Regions from separate parts of the Paenibacillus sp. FSL H8-0537 genome, predicted to be linked through region 1. Evidence: a T-box and tRNA genes for the amino acid it is inferred to sense, from the RefSeq annotation. Region 1 holds a T-box; the other holds one or more tRNA genes.
What was found. The T-box of region 1 lies ahead of argS (arginine--tRNA ligase). A T-box ahead of a tRNA ligase gene usually reads a tRNA of that ligase, here a tRNA-Arg.
Positions count from the first base shown of each region.

Region 2: it has a tRNA-Arg gene. The T-box ahead of argS (arginine--tRNA ligase) is inferred to sense a tRNA for this amino acid. The anticodon was not compared.

Region 1 covers NZ_CP150290.1:5,937,054-5,947,604, reverse strand. The annotation lists gene MHB80_RS25205 (hypothetical protein) at 291-569, shown strand; gene argS (arginine--tRNA ligase) at 646-2,346, opposite strand; T-box leader at 2,414-2,651, opposite strand; gene MHB80_RS25195 (L-lactate dehydrogenase) at 2,705-3,670, opposite strand; gene MHB80_RS25190 (EamA family transporter) at 4,072-5,103, shown strand; gene MHB80_RS25185 (iron-containing alcohol dehydrogenase) at 5,229-6,392, shown strand; gene MHB80_RS25180 (PLP-dependent aminotransferase family protein) at 6,621-7,850, shown strand; gene MHB80_RS25175 (YwqG family protein) at 7,999-8,898, opposite strand; gene MHB80_RS25170 (hypothetical protein) at 9,093-10,208, shown strand; gene MHB80_RS25165 (SMI1/KNR4 family protein) at 10,302-10,551, shown strand, end outside.
Region 2 covers NZ_CP150290.1:6,274,313-6,284,863, reverse strand. The annotation lists rRNA gene MHB80_RS26550 (23S ribosomal RNA) at 1-629, shown strand, start outside; tRNA gene MHB80_RS26545 (tRNA-Asn) at 749-824, shown strand; tRNA gene MHB80_RS26540 (tRNA-Thr) at 828-903, shown strand; tRNA gene MHB80_RS26535 (tRNA-Glu) at 917-991, shown strand; tRNA gene MHB80_RS26530 (tRNA-Gln) at 997-1,071, shown strand; tRNA gene MHB80_RS26525 (tRNA-Lys) at 1,077-1,152, shown strand; tRNA gene MHB80_RS26520 (tRNA-Leu) at 1,176-1,260, shown strand; gene MHB80_RS26515 (ABC transporter substrate-binding protein) at 1,426-2,466, shown strand; gene MHB80_RS26510 (helix-turn-helix domain-containing protein) at 2,666-4,303, shown strand; gene nfsA (oxygen-insensitive NADPH nitroreductase) at 4,338-5,075, shown strand; gene MHB80_RS26500 (ABC transporter ATP-binding protein) at 5,287-6,129, shown strand; tRNA gene MHB80_RS26495 (tRNA-Gly) at 6,323-6,397, shown strand; tRNA gene MHB80_RS26490 (tRNA-Arg) at 6,404-6,480, shown strand; tRNA gene MHB80_RS26485 (tRNA-Pro) at 6,505-6,581, shown strand; tRNA gene MHB80_RS26480 (tRNA-Gly) at 6,587-6,657, shown strand; gene MHB80_RS26475 (class I SAM-dependent methyltransferase) at 6,776-7,510, shown strand; gene MHB80_RS26470 (hypothetical protein) at 7,752-8,069, opposite strand; gene ppc (phosphoenolpyruvate carboxylase) at 8,450-10,551, shown strand, end outside.

The DNA of each region.
Region 1 (10,551 bases):
CTAATGTTTGCAACGGCTCCGAATGAGTTTTGGAAAATGATCCTTCCCCTGTTCAATCTTGCTCTAATCATAGCCTATCTGATATTTATCTTTGCTTTGAGAAAAAAAGTGTAAGAGCATAAACCAAACATGTCTCGTTTTAAAAATGGATACGCCGAAGCGGGATTTCCTTACTTTCGCATGAAGATTTTTATACCCAAACGATGGTCCTGGCCGCAGAAATATTGACTTAAGGCGCTATAAAGGGTATTATTACACAATCTTGAATACGAACAGTAAGGGTGAAAATCTTGAATTCGAAACTGCAGATTAAGAACGTTATTTTAGCCGACAAGGATCTTGCCTCAGGGTTATATCAGTTCATCATGACACTTAGTGAAGGTTCCAAGGCGCGTTTGTTCTACAGCCAGAAGCCAGTATGGAGATTAACAGGCGTTACGCGGATGCTGAACGTACCTTGTCCATTGTGCCGGAAAGACTACTACTGCAATTGCTTTGAGAAGAACATCGCTCATTTCAATCAGCAGATCATCGAGAAGGATCTTATTCCGGAACCGACGAATAGCTAATACTTGTTTGAAAAAGAGTTAAAAAACAGGCACCCCCGCCTCTGGCTGGTGGATGCCTGTTTTTTGTGCTTTACGTCTAAATTTCCTTCGGCGTTTTCAAGCCGAGCAGCTCTAAGCCTTCCTTAAGCACATCGGCAGCAATCTGCACCAGCTTAAGCTTAACGATCCGCTCGCCAGCGTCCCCGGCAAGTACCTTGTCATGATGGTAAAAACGATTGAACGCCTGCGCGAGCTGGATCAAATACCTGGCGAGAATGGACGGCTCATGCCGCTTGGCAGCGTCACCCAGGGCGGCAGTGTAGCGCAAAAGCATCTTCATCAGCAGCCAGGCATAATCGCCTGTAACATACTCATAATCGGCAGGCTGAGGGGCAGCAGCCACATCGCTGCCGGCTGCTTTTGCCAATATCCGCTGCGTTCTGGCGTAAGCATATTGCACGTATGGGCCCGTCTCCCCTTCAAAATTCAGTACATCCTCCAGCACAAAATCGACCGCAAGCATTCTCGTATTTTTGAGATCTCCGAATACGACGGCGCCAATGCCAACCGCCTCGGCCACCGCAGCCTTGCCCGCAAGTGCAGGGTTCTTTTCCTCTATTTTCTGCAAAGCTCGCTGCACCGCTTCATCCAGCACTTCTTCTAGAAACACGACCTTGCCGCGGCGGGTGGACATTTTTTGCCCGTCCAGCTTCATGAGTCCGAAGGGAATATGCTTGCAGGCTGCTGCCCACGCAAAGCCCATTTTCTCAAGCACGAGAAACAGCTGGCGAAAATGCAGCGATTGCTCCGAGCCGACGACATACAGCAGCTCGCTGCCCTTCATCTCTTCATAGCGATATATCGCGGTCGCTAGGTCACGTGTTGCATAGATGGAGGTGCCATCGGATTTGCGAATGAGGCAAGGCGGCAGCTCATGCTCATCCAGCCGGACGACCTGTGCGCCTTCACTTTCCTCCAGCAGCTGTTGCTCCTGAAGCTGCTGCACGACGGCATCCATTTTATCGTTATAGAAGCTTTCGCCGAGAAAATGGTCAAAGCTCACGCCGAGCCGGTCATACAGCTTGTTGAACTCCTTCAGGCTGTCAGCAATAAACTGGCTCCAGCAGCGAATGGCTTCAGCATCGCCAGCTTCCAGCTTGACGAACCAGCCGCGCGCCTCATCCTCCAGCTCGGGGTGCTGCTCAGCTTCCTCATGGAAACGCACATACAGCTCCAAATATCCTTTAATGGGATCGGCTGCAAGCTGCTGCTCGTCGCCCCATTTGAGATAGGCGGTAATCATCTTGCCGAACTGCGTGCCCCAATCGCCCAGATGATTGACGCTGACCGTCTCATAGCCAACCTTGCGCAAAATGTGATACAGCGCATTGCCGATCATCGTCGAGCGCAAATGCCCAATGCCGAACGGCTTTGCAATATTGGGTGAAGACATGTCGATAATGACGCGCTCTCCATTCCCCATGGCTGCCTGCATAAGGCTTCCGCTTTCCCAATCTGCGATAAGCTGCGCTGCGGTCAGCTCCCGATTCCATTTGAAATTCAAATAGGGGCCGGCAGCCTGAACGCTCCAGCTCGCGTCTATCAGCAGGGGCTCAAGCAAAGCAGCGATGTTAGCAGGGCTTTGTTTCATCGTGCGTGCTAACGTAAAGCAGGGGAAAGCAGCATCGCCAAGCTCCTCATTGGGCGGATATTCCAGCAAGGGCCGAATTTCTGCTTCGGGCAGAGCGAGTGCATTAGCCAGAGCCAGCGCAATTTTGTCCATTAACAGCATCATCATCTTCCTCTCCAAAATATATGTTCAGGCAAGAGCAGAGCAGCACGCAAAAAAGGCCCCGTCTCTAAAAATAAGAGACGAGGCCTGTTATCCCCGCGGTACCACTCTTGTTGCCGCCTCCGAACAAAATAAAGGAAGGGCATCTCGCCGTTGTAACGGTGCTGAACCGGACGTCCCTAGCGCGATTGCTCGTTTCAGGCCGCCATCTCCCGGGTGCGCTTCACCTAACCGTCCATTGCCGGCTTTCACTGTTCCAGCTCGCTTGAAATGGCGCCTATTTAGGTTACTCTCCCGTTCCTTGATGTTAATTAACAGCTATCATATCGAATCCTTTCAGAAAAATCAATCCGTTTTTAGTCGGCTATTCTTTCTCGGTGACGAGAGACAGGCTCTCAATCGCCTGGCGTATAATCGAGCATGAGCGCTCCATCAGCCGCTGCTCCCGCGTCGTCAGCTTGAGCTCGACGATTTCCTTAACCCCGCAGCGGGCGATAATGGCGGGTACGCCGGCACATACATGCCGCTGGCCATATTCGCCGTTTAATATGGCGGACACGGCAATAATGCGATGTTCGTCGCTTAGAATGGAGCGGGTAATATGCGCCAGCGCATTACCGATGCCAAAGCTGGTCGAGCCTTTGCGCGTATAGATTTCCCAGCCGGCATTGCGGGTCTGCTCAGCGAGTGCTCCGAGCTTCACATTTCCAAAGCGCTCGGGATGCTGAGCCAGAATATGCAGCAGCGGCTTGCCGCCAACCGTCACATGCGACCAAGCGGGAAACTGTGACTCGCCATGCTCCCCAAGCACATAGCCCTGCACGCTGCGAGCATCAACGGGAAAATGCTCGCAGAGCAGCGTCTTGAGCCGCGAGGAATCGATGGACGTTCCGGTGCCAATCACTTGGCAGCGCGGCATGCCGGACAGCTCCCACACGACATACGTCACAATATCCACAGGATTGGCGGCCGCTACAAAAATTCCGCTGAACCCGCTGTTCATAATGCGCGGAATCATCGTTTCATAAATTTCGCGCACCGTATGCAGCACAGCCAGCCGATCATCGCTGCCCACTGGATACGCCCCTGCACATAAAAGAATCACATCCACATCTCCGCACTGCTCCAGCGTTCCAGCAGCAACCTTCGTCCGCCCATGGACAAAATCCATGCTGTGAGATAAATCGAGCGCCTGTGCGTAGGCCCGGTCGAACGTGCGGTCAATGAGCAGCAGCTCATCGCAAATCGACTGGTTAATTAAGGCATACGCGCAGCTAGAACCGACCTGACCGACTCCTACAATGGCGACCTTGCGCGCTTTGTTTGCCATCCTTTTGCATCTCCTCTGCCGTTAACCTCTTTACGCTATTATATGCGGCAGCCAGCCCATCATGTGACGGCCATGTTCATTCCATGTTTGTCTATGTCACATGGATGAAAAAGCGTGAAAATATGCACATTTTCATCTGCCAGCTAGTGGAGGTGCAGGCTCTGTTTTTCAACTTATCCACAGAGTTATACACATTATCAACAGTGTTCAAGTTAAGTATTTTCCGCTGCCTCCAATACTTATCCACATGTAAACAGGGGGGATTGTCCACAATGTGCAGGTCGGAAGACCTAAGGTTGAATAGAGATAAACCGCTTATTTTCGTGCATTTACAATCTAACCTTCAGCTGTCATGATAGGGAAAGTATGTGTGGGCAGACAGAGATGGAGGTATGGCATTTATGTGGCTTGTATTATCCTTGCTGGCGGCGACGAGCTTTGGGCTGCGGGGGATTTTGTATCATTGGACGAGCCAGCAGGCGCTTAATCGCAATGCGCTGCTGTGTGGAGTATTTTTCTCGGGAGCGCTGATTACACTTGTTTGTACGCTGGCAACAGGGTCGGCTTTCACCGTTTCATCGCTCATTGGGGTGCAGATGGGGCTGCTCTCTTTCGGGGCAAATGCGAGCATGTTCAAGGGCTTTGCCGTGGGCAAAGCTTCTATTGTTGCGATTTTGACTGCACTGCCTTCGGCGATTGTTGTCGTTGTCGCCTTCGCGGTATGGGGCGAGACGCTGAATATGGCGCAGCTAAGCTCCTTTATTATCATTATCGCGGGTATATTGCTGGTGCGTTATTCCAATGATATTACCCGTGGCAATTTGCAAGGAGCGCAATGGGGGCTGCTGGCGATGCTGCTGTTTGCCGGAAACGATCTGTCGGGAAAATGGTCGACGCTGATGGATGCGCCGTTGTTTCCGACGCTTGTCTGCATGTTCAGCAGCGGCTCGATCTGCTTCGGGCTTTGGTGGCTGCGCGATATGCGCTCGATGCGCTTTGATGCCCTGGAAGCAGGCCAAGCTGCGCAAGAAATAGCCGCTGGGTCCGCTGCAATGGAGGTTACTCCTGCAAATGCTGGTATCACGGGTGTTACTAGTAACGGGAATGTGACTCAAAACGCTAATCCAACCGCAGCTGCTGAAGCTAAAGCAGGCAATTCAGCAGGCTTGGTGATCAAAAGGAGCTGGAGCTTCCGCCGCACGTTTTCCGTCGGGATGGCGGTCGGCATTACCAATGCGGTTGGCATGATGTTTATTGTGACGGCTTTTGATGTGGGGAAGGCGGGACTGGTGTCGGCGGTAACGGCGCTTAATGTACTGATTGTGCTGCTGTATACACGCTTTGTCGTCAAGGAGCGTTTCTCCAAATTGGAGACGATCGGGATATCTGCTGCCTTTGCAGGCATTCTGCTTATGCGTTTGTATGGTTCATAAAGCGGAGCAGCCCGCGCTGAATACAGGCGAGTTAAGTACGAAACGTCTATAACTTTAGAAAACTCAGTGAAAGTGTTATAATACAACCGTTCACTTATTTTAATTAACGGGAGGTTTCACTTACTATGAAAGATTTTGAATTGTACAACCCTACCAAGCTCGTTTTCGGAGCAGGGAAGGTACAGCAGCTTGGAGAGCTGGTCAAGCCATACGGGACGCAAGTTCTACTCGTATACGGCGGCGGAAGCATCAAGCGTTCGGGGCTTTATGACGAAGTGATTTCCCAATTAAATAGCATTGGCGCAACCGTTCATGAACTGCCTGGCGTAGAGCCGAATCCGCGTCTGACGACGATTAATAAAGGCATCGACATTTGCCGTAGTGAAAAAATCGAATTTGTGCTCGCCGTTGGCGGCGGCAGCGTGCTGGATGCTTCCAAGGCGATTGCAGCTGGGGCGCTCTATGATGGCGACGTATGGGATTTCACGATCCGCAAAGCGGTCATCCAAGAGGCCTTGCCTATCGGCACCGTGCTGACGCTTGCTGCTACTGGCTCGGAAATGAACGGCAACGCGGTTATTTCCAACTGGGAAACACAGCAAAAACGCGGTCTTGGCAGCAAGTTTGTCTATCCGAAGTTTTCGATTCTTGATCCGAAGCTGACGTATTCCGTACCGAAGGATCAGACAGCAAACGGCATCGTCGACATTATGTCTCATGTGTTCGAGCAATATTTTTCCCTGACGACCGATACGCCGCTGCAGGAGCGCTTCGCTGAATCGATTTTGCAAACCGTTATTGAAAACGGTGAAAAAGCAATCGAAAATGGCTCTGACTATGACGCCAGAGCGAACTTGCTGCTTGCCGGCACCTTTGCGCTTAACGGCACGCTGCCGATTGGCGTTGTGACGGACTGGGCGTCGCATGGCATTGAGCATGAGGTAAGTGCGATTTATGATATCGCCCATGGCGCAGGACTTGCGATCATCTTCCCGAACTGGATGAAGCATGTGTATCAAGAGCGTATCGACCGCTTCGTGCAATACGCAGTACGGGTATGGGGCATCGACCCGAACGGCAAATCCGATGAGGAAGTGGCGCTTGCAGGTATTGAAGCGACACGCGCCTACTTTACGCGCATTGGTGCGCCTGCAACACTCGGCGAGCTGGGCATTAACGGCGAGAACATCGACCGGATGGCGGCGGAAGCGACCGTATTCGGCCCAATCGGCTCCTTCAAGAGCCTAGACAAGGAAGCAGTCAAGAGCATCTTGACGGCGAGCCTGTAAGTCAGGCAGCTTTCTAGAAGCATTCAGGTACTGCTGCGCAAGCAGCACGCCTGAATGCTTTTTTTTTCTGGCCAGCGATAGACCCAGTCATTCTCGAATACTTGAAATATCAATAATGAAATAGAAAATCTCTATTATCCGTGCCGTTGACCGCTGCATATATGGAGTGATAAGTTAAATTCATATAAAATAATCGGAATAATCGGATATTTGAGGAGGCTTTTTCATATGGGAGATCAAGCAGCAGCGTATCGTTTTGCACGCAACTTGCCCGCACGATCGATTGGTGGAACGAAGGTGACTGATCCGCAGCATGTTCATTTGTCCTATGGTTTTCCAGCAACGGATTTGCTGCCGGTTGAGGAGCTGCAAGCAGCGGCGGAGAAAGCGCTGAAATGGGACAGGGCGGATGCGCTCCATTATTCGGGAGCGAAGGGACCAGCCCGCGTCAGGGATTGGGTGCTGGCACGTTCCCGCAAGTTCGGCATTCATGCCGGGGCGGAAAACTTTATTCCGACCTTTGGCGCCATTCAAGGCATTGATCTGACTGCGCGAATTTTGCTTAACCCGGGAGATGAGGCTTGGGTAGAAGCGCCAACCTTCTTTAATGGCCTGCAAGCTTTCCGTGCAGCGGGTGCCGTCATCAGGTCAATCCCCGTTGATGAGCAGGGGCTTCAGGTCGAGCTGCTGGAGGCGGCTTTGAAGCAGGCGGCTGAGCGCAATGAGCCGATACCGAAGCTGCTGTACTGCATGCCGAACTATCATAATCCGACGGGCGTCAGCCTGTCGCTTGAGCGCAGGCAAAGGCTTGCGGAGCTGGCGGTAGCCTACAATTTCCTCATCCTTGAGGATGATGCTTATGCCGAGCTGAATATTAGCGGCGAGACGCTTCCCGCGATCTATTCGTTTGCACCGGAGCAGGTCATCTACGTCAGTACGTTCTCGAAGACGCTGGGTCCTGGGCTGCGCCTCGGCTGGGCAATTGCCGCACCGGAGGTCATTTCGCATATGGCGACGCTGTCGCTGGGAAGCCAGCTCAATCCTTTTACCCAAGAGGTGGTCGGCGAATTGCTGCAGCATTATGGGTTCGATGAGCAGGTTGAAAAGCTGACCGAGCGGTATAGGACGCAGCGCGATACGATGATTCAAGCGCTCGAAAGGGAGTTTGCGGAGCATATTGCGGTGCAGGCGCCAGCTGGCGGATTTTTCGTCTGGGTGACGTTTGATGAGCAGGTAGATGTGAGGCAGATTGCGCCAGCTGCACTGGCGAAGGGTGTCAGCTTTGTGGCAGGAAATGCTTTTTTCGCCGATGGGCAGGGCTCGCATCATTTGCGGCTATGCTTCAGCTTCTGCATCGCGGAGCAGATCGAGCGCGGCATTAAGGCGTTGGCAGAAGCTTATTTTGAAGCTTTGCAAGGCCGAGCGGCGCAGCAAGCTGTTCCGGAGCTGCAAGCCTAGAACCGAGCCTAGCTGGCGATCCGCAGCATCTTGAGATCCACCTTGTCGATTCCCGACATAAAGCGCGAAGCCACGCCGTCAGCAGAAAATCTGCGTGGCGAAGCTTCGCGCTTTTTATATACGCCATGTGCTTCTATAAATATGAGATTTAGCTGGAATACAGCGAGCAGTAGGTGCGGCTGAAATTGCGGGCCAGCAGGTCTTCTTTTCTTATGAAAAAATGAATGACGCCAGCATTGTGCCACTGAAAGCCGACCCGTTCATTGCTGTCAATTTCCAGCAGCATAATCATATCCTCGATTTCCGCCTCGGCACGCTCTCGGCTTTTGCCAAGCATGTCCGCCAAATGCTTCATCGCCTTCTCGCTGTCATATTCGGCCGTCTTATCCGCCAAAATGAATAGCGCCGCTTCCAACTCGGCGTCATGATGCTGCCCGGCCGGATAGCCGAACATCGTTCCCCAATTGGTTATGCGATCCCCCTGCATCTCGGCGGCAAGCTCAAAATAGCGGTCGGTCGAGCCTTCCTCAAAATCAATGACCTCATAATCCACATAAGGCATGTTCGGCAGCTCTACCGCTGAAACGGCTGCGGCTTTGTAAGGTTGAAACGACGTTTCATATACATCCTCAAGAATCGTTGCTGTCTCGGGATGCCGTAAAGCAAGCTGCTCAGGGTACTCAACAAAAATAATGCGATGCTCGATGTTCGCAGCACCTTCGTCCATGCCGCAAAAGAAATACAGCATCCCGGTTTCCGGCAGCCAGCCCTGCCTGCTTGCAGGCGCTATGTCCGCCAAATTCAGTTGGACGAGCGGGGTCATCAGCTTGCCGGACGCATCCGCTGGCCATTCCATCGCCTGCGGAAGATCCGGATAACCGCCGACGCGGGAGTTGCCGATCTTTTCATATAAATCAGGCTCTATTGCAGACAGCTTCACTGTGCTGCGGGCTTGCGGGAGCAATTTTTCGGCAGCGGGAGCAAGATGATGCTCGTTCAGCAGCTGCTCCAGCGCGTGTGACAGCTGTTCGTTAAGGTGATTGGACATAAGCATGAACACTCCATTCTGGAATTAGGTTAGTCGTCATAAACCATGTCGTATTGAACCATTACCCCGCTGCGAGGAAAGCTTACCAAATTCGTATGGCGCGATAGATAGAGTTTGTGGATAAAAGGGTATATTTCCCTATGTAATGTTTTACCTGAATCAAAGTACGATAGAAATAAGGGGCTGATAGTCAGATGGAGGAATTGAAAAGCTGGAGTAAAGCTTGGAATGTCGAAACGTTAATCAATTCGGTTGGTCAAGTGACCCTATTGAAGCGTCCGGGCGGCATCTCTCCAAAAGGAGCCATTGCCGCTCCAAAGGGCGGCACGGTGATTGCGGCATACGCCTATCATGACGATCAAAACGGACTTTATGATGTCGTCTATATCCATCTGGATGGAAGCGGCACTATTCTCGATACGCAGCATGAGCAGGAGGGCGTTTTGCCTGAGCTGTTCCATAGTCCGGATGGCGCGGTTTGGGTTTCACTTGGAACGACTCATGGCAAGGAGCTTGATATAGCGCTGCCGCTATACGGGCGGAGCGAGCATGCTGCTCCGAAGGGTACCCGTCCTTTTCCGGGGAAATATGCCGCTGCGGCTGGGATGCTGGCTTGGTTTCACGATGAGGATTGGTTCAGCGAGAAGAAGCCGGACCGCCTGCTGCGGCTGGAATTTGCCGACGGCAGCATCCAGTCAAGCAAGGTCATTAAGCTGCCGATGCCCAAAAACAATAAAATCTCCCTTGATCCGGAGGGCAGGCTTGGGCTGCTCGCTGTCCTGCATCAAGAGGAGGAACTGCTGCACCGTACGCTAGATGAGCAAGGGAAAGTGATTGAAGAGCGCCGTTTGAACGGGTTCGAGGCGGACATGCTGCAGGTGCTGGAGCTGGGAAGCGAACGGGATATGAGGGTTATTTTTACGAAGGGAACTGTGCTGAATCTCGGTGTTGTTGCGTCGGATGGGCGGCGGGAGAAGCATGCGCTGTATGAACTCCAAAGCCCGTTTTACAGCATGTGGGAGCCCATGCGCCTTGCGGACGGGACGGATATTATCCGCTTTACTTTTGAAGAGGGCAATGGGTGGGCGATTGTGCAAAATAAGGAGCTGCGCGCGATTTTTACGCATAGCGGAGAACGCGGCTACACGAATCAGCTGACAGGCGAGCTGCTGCCTATTCCAGCCAGCGAATCGCTCGTATTAAACGATATTTGCCGCGTCAGCGATCAGGCTTATCGGGTCATTATTTATCCGATGATGAATGGTGCGGCCAAATCCCAGCAGCTGTTTATCGCGCAATTGGAGCTGTAGGAGCTGAGGAAAAGGAAAGAGGCGCAGCAGTAGAGCTATAAAGTTATAGAGCTATAGAGCGCTGAAATAGACAAGCGGAAGGATGGAGAAGCGATGAGCGTCATCACATATATGGAGGAAATCAAGGAGCTGCTCAAGGAGGAGCTGCCTGAACTGGCGGCAGCATTGAACGGTCCTGCAACGGAAGCGGAGATTGCCCAAGTGGAGCTGCGGCTGGGCCATTCTTTCCCTGACGAGCTGCGGAGCTTGTATTTGCTGCATAACGGCGAGGAGAGAGAGGGGCCGGGCCTGTTCATGGGGCTTAGGTTTCTGTCCTTGGAGGAGCTTGCGTCGCAGTGGCAGG
Region 2 (10,551 bases), 340 kb from region 1:
CTAAAATGTAACGGAGGCGCCCAAAGGTTCCCTCAGAATGGTTGGAAATCATTCGGAGAGTGCAAAGGCATAAGGGAGCTTGACTGCGAGACCTACAAGTCGAGCAGGGACGAAAGTCGGGCTTAGTGATCCGGTGGTACCGAATGGAAGGGCCATCGCTCAACGGATAAAAGCTACCCTGGGGATAACAGGCTTATCTCCCCCAAGAGTCCACATCGACGGGGAGGTTTGGCACCTCGATGTCGGCTCATCGCATCCTGGGGCTGAAGTAGGTCCCAAGGGTTGGGCTGTTCGCCCATTAAAGCGGTACGCGAGCTGGGTTCAGAACGTCGTGAGACAGTTCGGTCCCTATCTGTCGCGGGCGCAGGAAATTTGAGAGGAGCTGTCCTTAGTACGAGAGGACCGGGATGGACGTACCGCTGGTGTACCAGTTGTTCCGCCAGGAGCACCGCTGGGTAGCCAAGTACGGACGGGATAAGCGCTGAAAGCATCTAAGCGCGAAGCCCCCCTCAAGATGAGATTTCCCAATTTAGTAAGACCCCTTGAAGACGACGAGGTTGATAGGTTCGGGGTGGAAGCGCAGCAATGCGTGCAGCTGACGAATACTAATCGGTCGAGGGCTTATCCTAACAACACGCTAAAGTTTCAGACTTTGTCTTTCGCATCCAGTTTTCAAGGCGCAACTCAATCGTAGCGTCTTTACCGTTGAACCTTTTTTATTAGGTCATTCAACGAACAGCTGAAATATTCCCTGATAGCTCAGTTGGTAGAGCACTCGACTGTTAATCGAGTTGTCACAGGTTCGAGTCCTGTTCGGGGAGCCATATGCTCTCATAGCTCAGTAGGTAGAGTGCATCCATGGTAAGGATGAGGTCACCGGTTCGATCCCGGTTGAGAGCTCCAGCTTTATACGTGAGGCCCGTTGGTCAAGGGGTTAAGACACCTCCCTTTCACGGAGGTAACAGGGGTTCGAATCCCCTACGGGTCACCATCTATTGGGGATTAGCCAAGCGGTAAGGCAACGGACTTTGACTCCGTCATTCTCAGGTTCGATCCCTGAATCCCCAGCCATTCATGAGTCATTAGCTCAGCTGGTAGAGCACCTGACTTTTAATCAGGGTGTCGTAGGTTCGAATCCTACATGACTCACCATTTTTCCTTATAGCTTTACCCATGCGCGTGTGGCGGAATTGGCAGACGCACCAGACTTAGGATCTGGCGTTTCACGACGTGGGGGTTCAAGTCCCTCCACGCGCACCATTTAATTAAACTCAACTCCTTTTATCTGAAAATGATAAGAGGAGTTTTTTGATGTTCATTTTATCAAGACCCATCCGCCAATTAATCCAGTAAAATACGCCTGATTTTCCATGTTGCAAGTTAGTTTGATTGTGTATAATGGCATAGCAGTGAGAATTACTATCAATGAAGAAGCAGAAAAGGGTGGGTTCGGTGGTAAATGGAACAAGGAAATACACGATTAGGTTAGCTACGCTGCTTATAGGGTGTCTGATCGTTCTTGCAGGCTGTGGAACAGCAGCAAATTCAGGTACGAAAACAACAGCATCTCCAGTACAGCAGACGACTGCAACGACTGAGCAAGAGCAGGCGGGCACTTCTAATACACGCGTTGTCACTGATTCATATGGAGAGAAAGAAATTCCGGCTAATCCGCAGCGCATTTTTTCAGTGAGTGCTACTACACCATTGCTGGCACTAGGCATTACGCCGATAGGCGGCTTGAATTATGAAATTACACCGGATTACTATTTAAATAGTTATAAAGATCAAATCACTATTGCTGGAGATTATCCAATTAATTATGAGTCTGTTTTGGAATTAAAGCCAGATCTTATTATCGCTTCTTCCTTTGTCGAAGCAGATGTAGTTGATCAGCTGAGCAAAATTGCACCTACAGTCATTTATCCATGGGAAGTAAATTTGTATGAGCAGCTAAAATTCATAGCCGGCGTTGTAGGGAAAGAAGCAGTGGCCGAGCAATGGATTAAGCAGCATGAAGAGAAAGCGGCGAAATACAAGGAGGAAATCAAGCAGTATGTTGAGCCGGATGAGACGGTTGCTGCTATCCAGATTTTTAAAAACTCCTTCCAGGTAGCTGGTAATCGCAACATGGGACATGTCCTCTATGATTTGCTGGGGCTTAAACCGCTGCCGTCGATTCAGAAGCAAATAGATGAAAGCGAAGATTATTTTGTTTATACCGATTCGCTATCCCTTGAAAAATTGCCGGAGTATGATGCCGACCGATTGATCGTCAAAGTAGACATTACACAGCCGGGTTCCGAGCAATTTTTTGAAGAAATGCAGCAATCGGCCATTTGGAAAAGTCTTTCCGCAGTGAAAAATGGCAAAGTTTATATCGTGCCGCATGAAAAATGGTGGTCCTATACTTTGTTCTCAACAGATGCTCTACTGGATGAAACGATGCAGCTATTCAAAAAATAAACAAAGTGCTGGCAAGGAAGCTTTCCTGATTCGACAGGAAAGCTTTTTTATATATAGGAAAGGATATGGTGTTTCCATCCTTTCTCTATATTTCTACGCGAAACGGAAGCTTTGCCGCCAAAGGACGGCTTCAGCCGTTTACGCTTGGGCATTTTTCCGCTACAATAAAATGATAGTATATCTGAGAATGGTTATCATAATGGGAGGGGAACAAGGGCAAATGGCGGATAAGGGTGAACACATAGATGATTTGCAGCTCCGCTGGGTTCAGATTAGCAAAGGTTCATTTACTGGAGGAATGCCAGCGTTGTCTCAGAACGCTAAGTTACATACGTTATGGACCATAATGCAAGGAACGGCAACGGTGATGCTTCATGGGCAGCCTATACAGCTTCAGCCAGGCACATGTGTTCTGTTCGAGCCCGAGACAACAATAGAGGTCGTTAGAGCAGTGGATGGACGGCTTCAGTATTATTCGCTTGAATTTGAAGCAGCTTCTGCCGGCGATGAAGAGGATGGGAGAGAGCTGCTTTCCTTCGCCGCTGGTCGCCCCCACTTCATTAAGCCATTTGCACCATTAATGGACGTTTTGGATTCTCTGTTTGATTTACGAACGGCTGTAAGCGGGATGGTACGATTTAAGCGCAATATTTTGCTGCAGGAGGGCATTTATTTAGTTGCCGCGGCTGCTTCAGCCTCTAACCACTCTAAGGATGGGGAGCATGTCGTAGAGCAAACGATTTTATATATGAAGGAAAACTATAAAGGTAAAATGACCCTGCAGGAGCTCGCGGATTTAGCGGGTGTCGGCATACGTCAGTATACGCATATGTTCAAGCAGTTGACGGGAGCAAGCCCGATGGATTATTTGGGCAAGCTGCGTATGGAGCGGGCCAAGAAGCTGCTGCTGGTGCCTTCGAATGATATGGTCACAGTAGCCAGTCATGTTGGCTTTAAGGATGAATTTTATTTTAGCAGAAAGTTTAAGCAGCATGTGGGGGTATCTCCTCGGGTATATGTGCAAACGAGAGAACCAAGGGTTATTGGCCTTCTTTATACGTCGCATTTGCTGGCACTTGGTCATGTGCCTGTAGGTGCACCTGATTACCATCTGTTCGAAAATTATTATGTGCGTGATCATGTAAGAGCCATGACACCTTTCAAATGGGAACCCTGTGACATGGAGGCTGTTCGCGCGATGAAGCCTGACTTGATATTAGGTTATGAGCATATGCGCTCTGAGGAGCAGGAGCAGCTTAGCCAGTTGGCCGAGGTGGTTCCTATTGATTGGCATACCCAGGACGTTTATGGGCAGCTGCGACAAATTTCAGCAGTTGTAGGCAAGCGGAGACAGGAACGAGAATGGATGGAGCGGCATTTGGCTAAAGCGGAACAAGCAAGGGTACGCATCGAGCGTCAGATAGGCGGCATGGAGACATGCGCTGTGCTGGTCATGGAGCGTGATACGTTCAGAGTAGTGGGGAGCCGCAATATGGGACATGTTTTTTTTCGGACACTTGGCCTCAATCCCCATCCACTTGTGAAGCAGCATATGGAGGCGGGAGCGCCGTTTATTTTTTCCGAGCCTAAGCCGTATGATGATCTGTCAAAATACGACGCTGATCGGCTCATAATCATGATTAATCCGAAGGATCAAGGGGCTCCAGAAACGTTTAACCAGTTGAAAATGTCCGAACGATGGCGGAATCTCGCGGCAGTACGCGGTGGCAGGATGCATATTGTTCCTTTCAACAAATGGTGGGTGTATTCGCCGCTTGCGATTGATGGGCAGCTTGATGAGGCGGTCGCTTTTTTGCATAAGGAAGATGTAAGTTAATAAGTGAAACTATATAAGAAAAGAGCTGATCGCAATGTGGCCTGAAACGATAGACGTGCTGCTTAATCACCGCTCCATTCGGAAATTTAAATCGAACCCCATTCCACAGCCGACCCTGGCAAAAATAATTGAGGCGGGGCAGCAGGCTTCAACCTCAAGCAGTATGCAGTGCTTCACGGTAATCAACGTGAGTGACCCAGATAAGCGAAAAAAGCTGGCTGAGCTTTCCGGCAATCAGGCCTATATTGAGGAATGTCCCGTATTTCTCGTCTGGTGCGCCGATCTGTACCGTTATGAGCAGGCAGCCAAGCAGCATTATGAGGGCGAGCTTACGAGCACGGTTGAAAATTTTATCGTAGCAACGGTTGATACCGCGCTGGCTGCTCAAAATGCAGCGATCGCAGCGGAATCGCTTGGCTATGGAATTGTTTATATTGGCGGCATCCGCAACAATCCCCAGGAGGTTTCAGCGCTTTTAGGACTGCCAGCGCATGTGTACCCCGTATTCGGGATGTGCATGGGAGAGCCGGATCAAGCGCCGCTGACGCGTCCAAGACTGCCACAGCAGGCGATTTTGCATGAAAATAGCTATGATCAGGATGCGGTGGAAAGCGGCATCCGGCAGTATGACGAGACGATTAGGCAGTATATGCTGGAGCGCTCAGAAGGCAAGCTGAATACGAGCTGGTCCGAATCAATGGCGGCCAAAATCAATCATCCCCGTCTGCATATGGGCGATTTTCTCCGCAGCAAAGGCTTCTTGCAAAAATAAGAAGCCTTTCGGCCGTGCATGGGCGATGCAAAATGATTTGGCCTAAACAATTGCTTTATTTTCATTGACATTATACGTGAGAACGATTATCATTAAATATTGAATGATACTGATAATAGTTATCATGTTTAATGAATGATAAGTCGTATGATTTTAAAATATTCAGCAAACAATCCGTATAAGCGGGCATCGGAAGGAGCGTGCATGTCATATGATTCGCCTCACAACATCGAATCTCGACATTGGTTATGATGAACGGTTAATCGTTCAAGATCTGAATATTGCTATCCCACAAGGAAAAATTACTGCGTTGGTGGGGTCCAACGGTTCGGGTAAATCGACGATTTTGAAAACAATGGCTCGTCTGATGAATCCATCTGCAGGCAGCGTATTGCTGGATGGGAAGTCGATTCATAAGCAAGCGACGAAAGAAGTGGCGAAGCAGCTGGCTATTTTGCCGCAAAATCCGACTGCTCCAGACGGACTGACCGTATCCGAGCTTGTATCGTATGGACGTTTTCCTTATCAGAAGGGCTTCGGCTCTGTGAGCAAGGATGACCGTAAAATTATCCAATGGGCCATTGAAGCGACGGGAATGGTAGATTTTGCTGACCGTCCAGTTGATCAGCTGTCAGGCGGTCAACGCCAGCGTGCTTGGATTGCGATGTCATTGGCACAGGAAACGGATATTTTATTTTTGGATGAGCCAACCACTTTCCTTGATATGGCGCATCAGCTCGAAGTATTGCATCTGCTTGAGAAGCTTAACGAGGTTAATAATCGTACGGTTGTTATGGTTGTCCATGACCTGAACCATGCTTCGCGTTATGCGCATCATATGATTGCTATCAAAAAAGGCAGTGTCGTCGGTGAAGGCTCGCCGCAAGAGGTTATGACACCGGAGATTTTGCGCGAGGTGTTTAACATTGAAGCTGATATTATGCCTGATCCGCGTACCGGTGTTCCGCTGTGCATGCCGTATGCGCTCGCAGGTGAGTCAGCTGCATCCAAAGTTATGCTTGATAAGAAGCCGGCACTAGCTGGAGTTGTATAGTCAGTCATCAAACCGTGCTTGCAGGAGCGCGGTTTGATTTTTATATGGCGGCCTAAAGCAAAGGGAAGGCCAAAAACTCAAAAAAGTTTTTTTAGAAAAAGTTAAAATAACAGTTGCAATTCCCTTCTCAACATGATATATTATTACTTGTCGCCACGATGAAACACTTAAGAAATACAGGCGAAAATATAATGCGGACGTGGCTCAGTGGTAGAGCATCGCCTTGCCAAGGCGAGGGTCGCGAGTTCGAATCTCGTCGTCCGCTCCATATTGCGCGCCCTTAGCTCAGCTGGATAGAGCGTTTGACTACGAATCAAAAGGCCAGGAGTTCGAATCTCTTAGGGCGCGCCATTTCTTTAAAAATGAATTATCTGTCGGGACGTAGCTCAGCTTGGTAGAGCACCTGGTTTGGGACCAGGGGGTCGCATGTTCAAATCGTGTCGTCCCGACCATATTTGCGGGTGTAGTTCAATGGTAGAACTTTAGCCTTCCAAGCTAATAGCGTGGGTTCGATTCCCATCACCCGCTTAAACGTTACAAAGTACGAAGAAAGCCTTGCGGTCTGCAAGGTTTTTTTTGTTCCTGTTTTTAAAGGTTGATAATTTTTAAGGACAAAATAGCCAAGCGCTAAGGAGGTTGAAGGTGGATGAAGCAAAACAAATACGATGAGTCCTCTTTTTTTACAAATTATAGCCAGATGGCTCGTTCGATTGGGGGACTCGACGCGGCCGGAGAATGGTCGTTTTTTCGGCAAATGCTGCCGAAGCTGGAGGGTGCAAACGTGCTCGATCTCGGCTGCGGATTCGGCTGGCATTGCCGCTATGCACGGGAACAGCATGCCCGCTCGGTTGTAGGGATTGACCTTTCGGGCAATATGCTGGAACGGGCAAGGGAAATGACAGACGATGGACAGATTGAATATCGCCAGCTTGCGATTGAGGACATCGACTTTCCAGCGGAGGAGTTTGATGTCGTCATTAGTTCGCTTGCGCTTCACTATGTGGAGCAATTGGGCGGCCTCTTCAATAAGATCCACCATTCCCTGACGCCAGGCGGCGCATTTGTCTTTTCGGTTGAGCATCCAGTGTTCACCGCGCTTGCCGGGCAGGATTGGCATTATGGGGCGGAAGGGGAAAAGCTGCATTGGCCGCTGGATGATTATCATAGGGAGGGCCAGCGTCAGTCCAGATTTCTGGAGCATGATGTCGTTAAATACCATCGTACAGTTTCGACCTACATGAACGCGTTGATTGAATCCGGATTCGAGCTTAAGCAGCTTTCGGAGCTGCAGCCGACAAAGGAGCTGCTGGCTAGCCATTCGGCTTGGCAGGAGGAAATGCGCCGTCCGATGTTTTTGCTAGTTTCAGTAGTGAAAAAATAACAAAATAAAGACTCTAATTGAATAAGATCTGGAATAACAACTCCATACTATACAGATTAAGTCCCAATACATCGATCATTAGTGACAATGGAGAAGCGATGAACAGAAAGCTTCTATGGCGAGTTTCAGCCATGGAAGCTTTTTTAGTAGCGTTTGTCTGATTGAAGAGGCTATAAAGGATTGTTTATTTGCTGGAAGATAAGATACCTGTAGCTGGCAAAAAGCTGACGCGTGCTGATCGCTAGTTTATTTTTATATGGGTAGAAATGATTCCCGATACGCAAGCGACAGCAAGAGAAAGGTAGGCCCATTTATTTTTTCTAAAATAGATGAGGAATACCGCGAGCAGGGCCAAGGCGGTGGACAGCAGCGAGGACAGCAATGCACCGCTCATAAATGCAGCATTCCGATAAGGGATATACAACTGTATGAGCATAAGAAGCAAACTGAAGGCGATAATGGCGATTTGATGATGGGTCAGGCGCAGGTAGCTGCCTTTTTTAGCCGTAGCTTTAACCGTTATAAAAGAAATAGCTGCGATAATTAGCAGCAATGGCAAGTAGAGCTGAACTATGAAAATCTCCTTCATTTCTTGATAAATTGAGATAGTTTCCTTTTTATACCATAACTAAAGATACATGTGAATGGCAACTATTCTTTTTTTATATCTTTTATACAGCGTGAAAAAGATTCTATTTATCCATAAAAAATGAATGAGATAGAATTGTATCATACAGGGGTAATGTATGACGTTAGCGGAAATCCAGGAGATCATCTCCTCATTTTATGATTAATGCGCCCTTTTTAGTTGTGAGCATAATAGACAGCCTACCATACATCTTGGTAAATGGCGGGGCTTCAACCGTGAAGGATTTTGTAGTATAGTGTAAGATAGTTAAAATGAGTCCGTTATAGGGCACGCTACAGGAGGATTTCAGTATGTCGGAACAAGCTGCAACGAATTTATCGGCAAGCCGCCAGCAAGCGAACAATTTGCTGCGTAGGGATGTTCGGTTTCTAGGCAACATACTCGGCGAAGTGCTCGTCCACCAGGGCGGCAAGGAATTGCTTGAAATTGTGGAGCAAATCCGTGAAACAAGCAAATCGTTACGAGCGGAATATATTCCGGAGCTATTCGCGCAATTCAAGACGACCGTGTCGTCATTGAGCCCGGAAATTAGGCACCAGGTTATTCGTGCCTTTGCGATTTATTTTCAACTGGTTAACATTGCTGAACAAAATCACCGTATTCGCCGCAAGCGCGATTATGAGCGTTCCACTGGGGAAGGCGTTCAACGCGGCTCCATTGAGAGTGCTGTAGCGGATCTGAAGGAACGTCAAATCGCAGTGGAAGATGTACAGCAAATGCTGAGCGGCATTTCGCTGGAGCTTGTTATGACTGCACATCCAACGGAAGCTACACGCAGAGCGGTACTGGATATCCACAAGCGGATTGCCGAAGATGTCATGGAGCTTGATAATCCGACGCTGACTTATCGTGAGCGGGAGAAGCTTCGCGAGAAGCTGCTGAATGAAGTGCTTATTTTGTGGCAAAGCGATGAGCTTCGCGACCGTAAGCCTACGGTTATCGACGAAGTTCGCAACGGCTTGTATTATTTTGATGAAACGTTGTTCGAGGTGCTGCCTGCTGTCTACGAAGAGCTGGAGCGCTGTCTTGAGAAATATTATCCAGGTGAAAAATGGCATGCGCCAGACTTTCTCCGTTTTGGCTCGTGGATCGGCGGCGACCGTGACGGCAACCCTTCCGTAACCGCGAAGGTGACGTGGGAAGCGCTGACGATGCACCGCCTGCTGGCAATTCGCAAGTATGAAGAAACGCTGAATGAGCTGATGGGCCAACTCAGCTTTAGCACGAATATTGTGGAAGTGTCGGATGAATTGATTGAATCGATTCGCCGCGACCGCGAGCAGGTTGAGCTGAAATGCGTAGAACTGTGGCGCAACACGAAGGAGCCTTACCGCATCAAGCTTGGCTTTATGCTGGAGAAGCTCGCCAATACGCGCAATGAGGCGCTCAAAGGCTCGGCTATGCGCTATAACAGCCCGGAAGAGCTGCTGGAGGATTTAAAAATTATTGACCGCAGCCTGCGCAATCACTTCGCGGATTATGTGGCAGACACGCATATCGGCAAGCTGGTTCGTCAGGTAGAGCTGTTCGGCTTCCACTTGATGACGCTGGATATTCGCCAGCACAGCAAAGAGCATGAAAATGCGATGACTGAAATTTTGGCGAAAATGAACATTACGCCTGATTATGCAGGATTGAATGAGGATGAAAAGGTTGAGCTGCTGCATCGCCTGCTGAATGACCCGCGTCCATTGACGTCGAGCCACTTGGATTATACGGATGCAACGCGTGAATGCCTCGATGTGTACCATACGGCTTACCGTGCGAAGCAAGAGTTTGGCCCGAACTGCATTTCCAGCTACCTGATCAGTATGACGCAGGGCGCCAGCGACATGCTGGAAGTCATGGTCTTCTCGAAGGAAGTTGGCTTGTTCCGTCAAGATCGCGACGGCACGGTTCACTGCTCTGTTCAATCGGTGCCACTGTTCGAGACAATCGACGACCTTCATGCGGCTCCGGCTATTATGAAGCAGTTGTTCGAGCTGCCGATTTATCGTCAAGCCGTTGCGGCTCGCGGCGATCTGCATGAAATTATGCTGGGTTACTCCGACAGCAATAAAGATGGCGGAGCGGTTACAGCAAACTGGGAGCTGCGCGTAGCTCTTAAGGAAATTACAGCAGCGGCGAACGAATACGACGTTAAGCTGAAGTTCTTCCACGGACGCGGCGGAGCACTTGGTCGCGGCGGCATGCCGCTGAACCGCAGCATTTTGGCACAGCCACCGCATACGGTTGGCGGCGGCATCAAAATTACCGAGCAAGGAGAAGTGCTTTCCTCGCGTTATTCGATGCAGGGCATCGCATATCGCAGCTTGGAGCAGGCGACTTGGGCGCTGATTACAGCTGCGCGCTTGGCGAAATATCCGGAGCAAGGCCAGACGGCCGAGCCGGA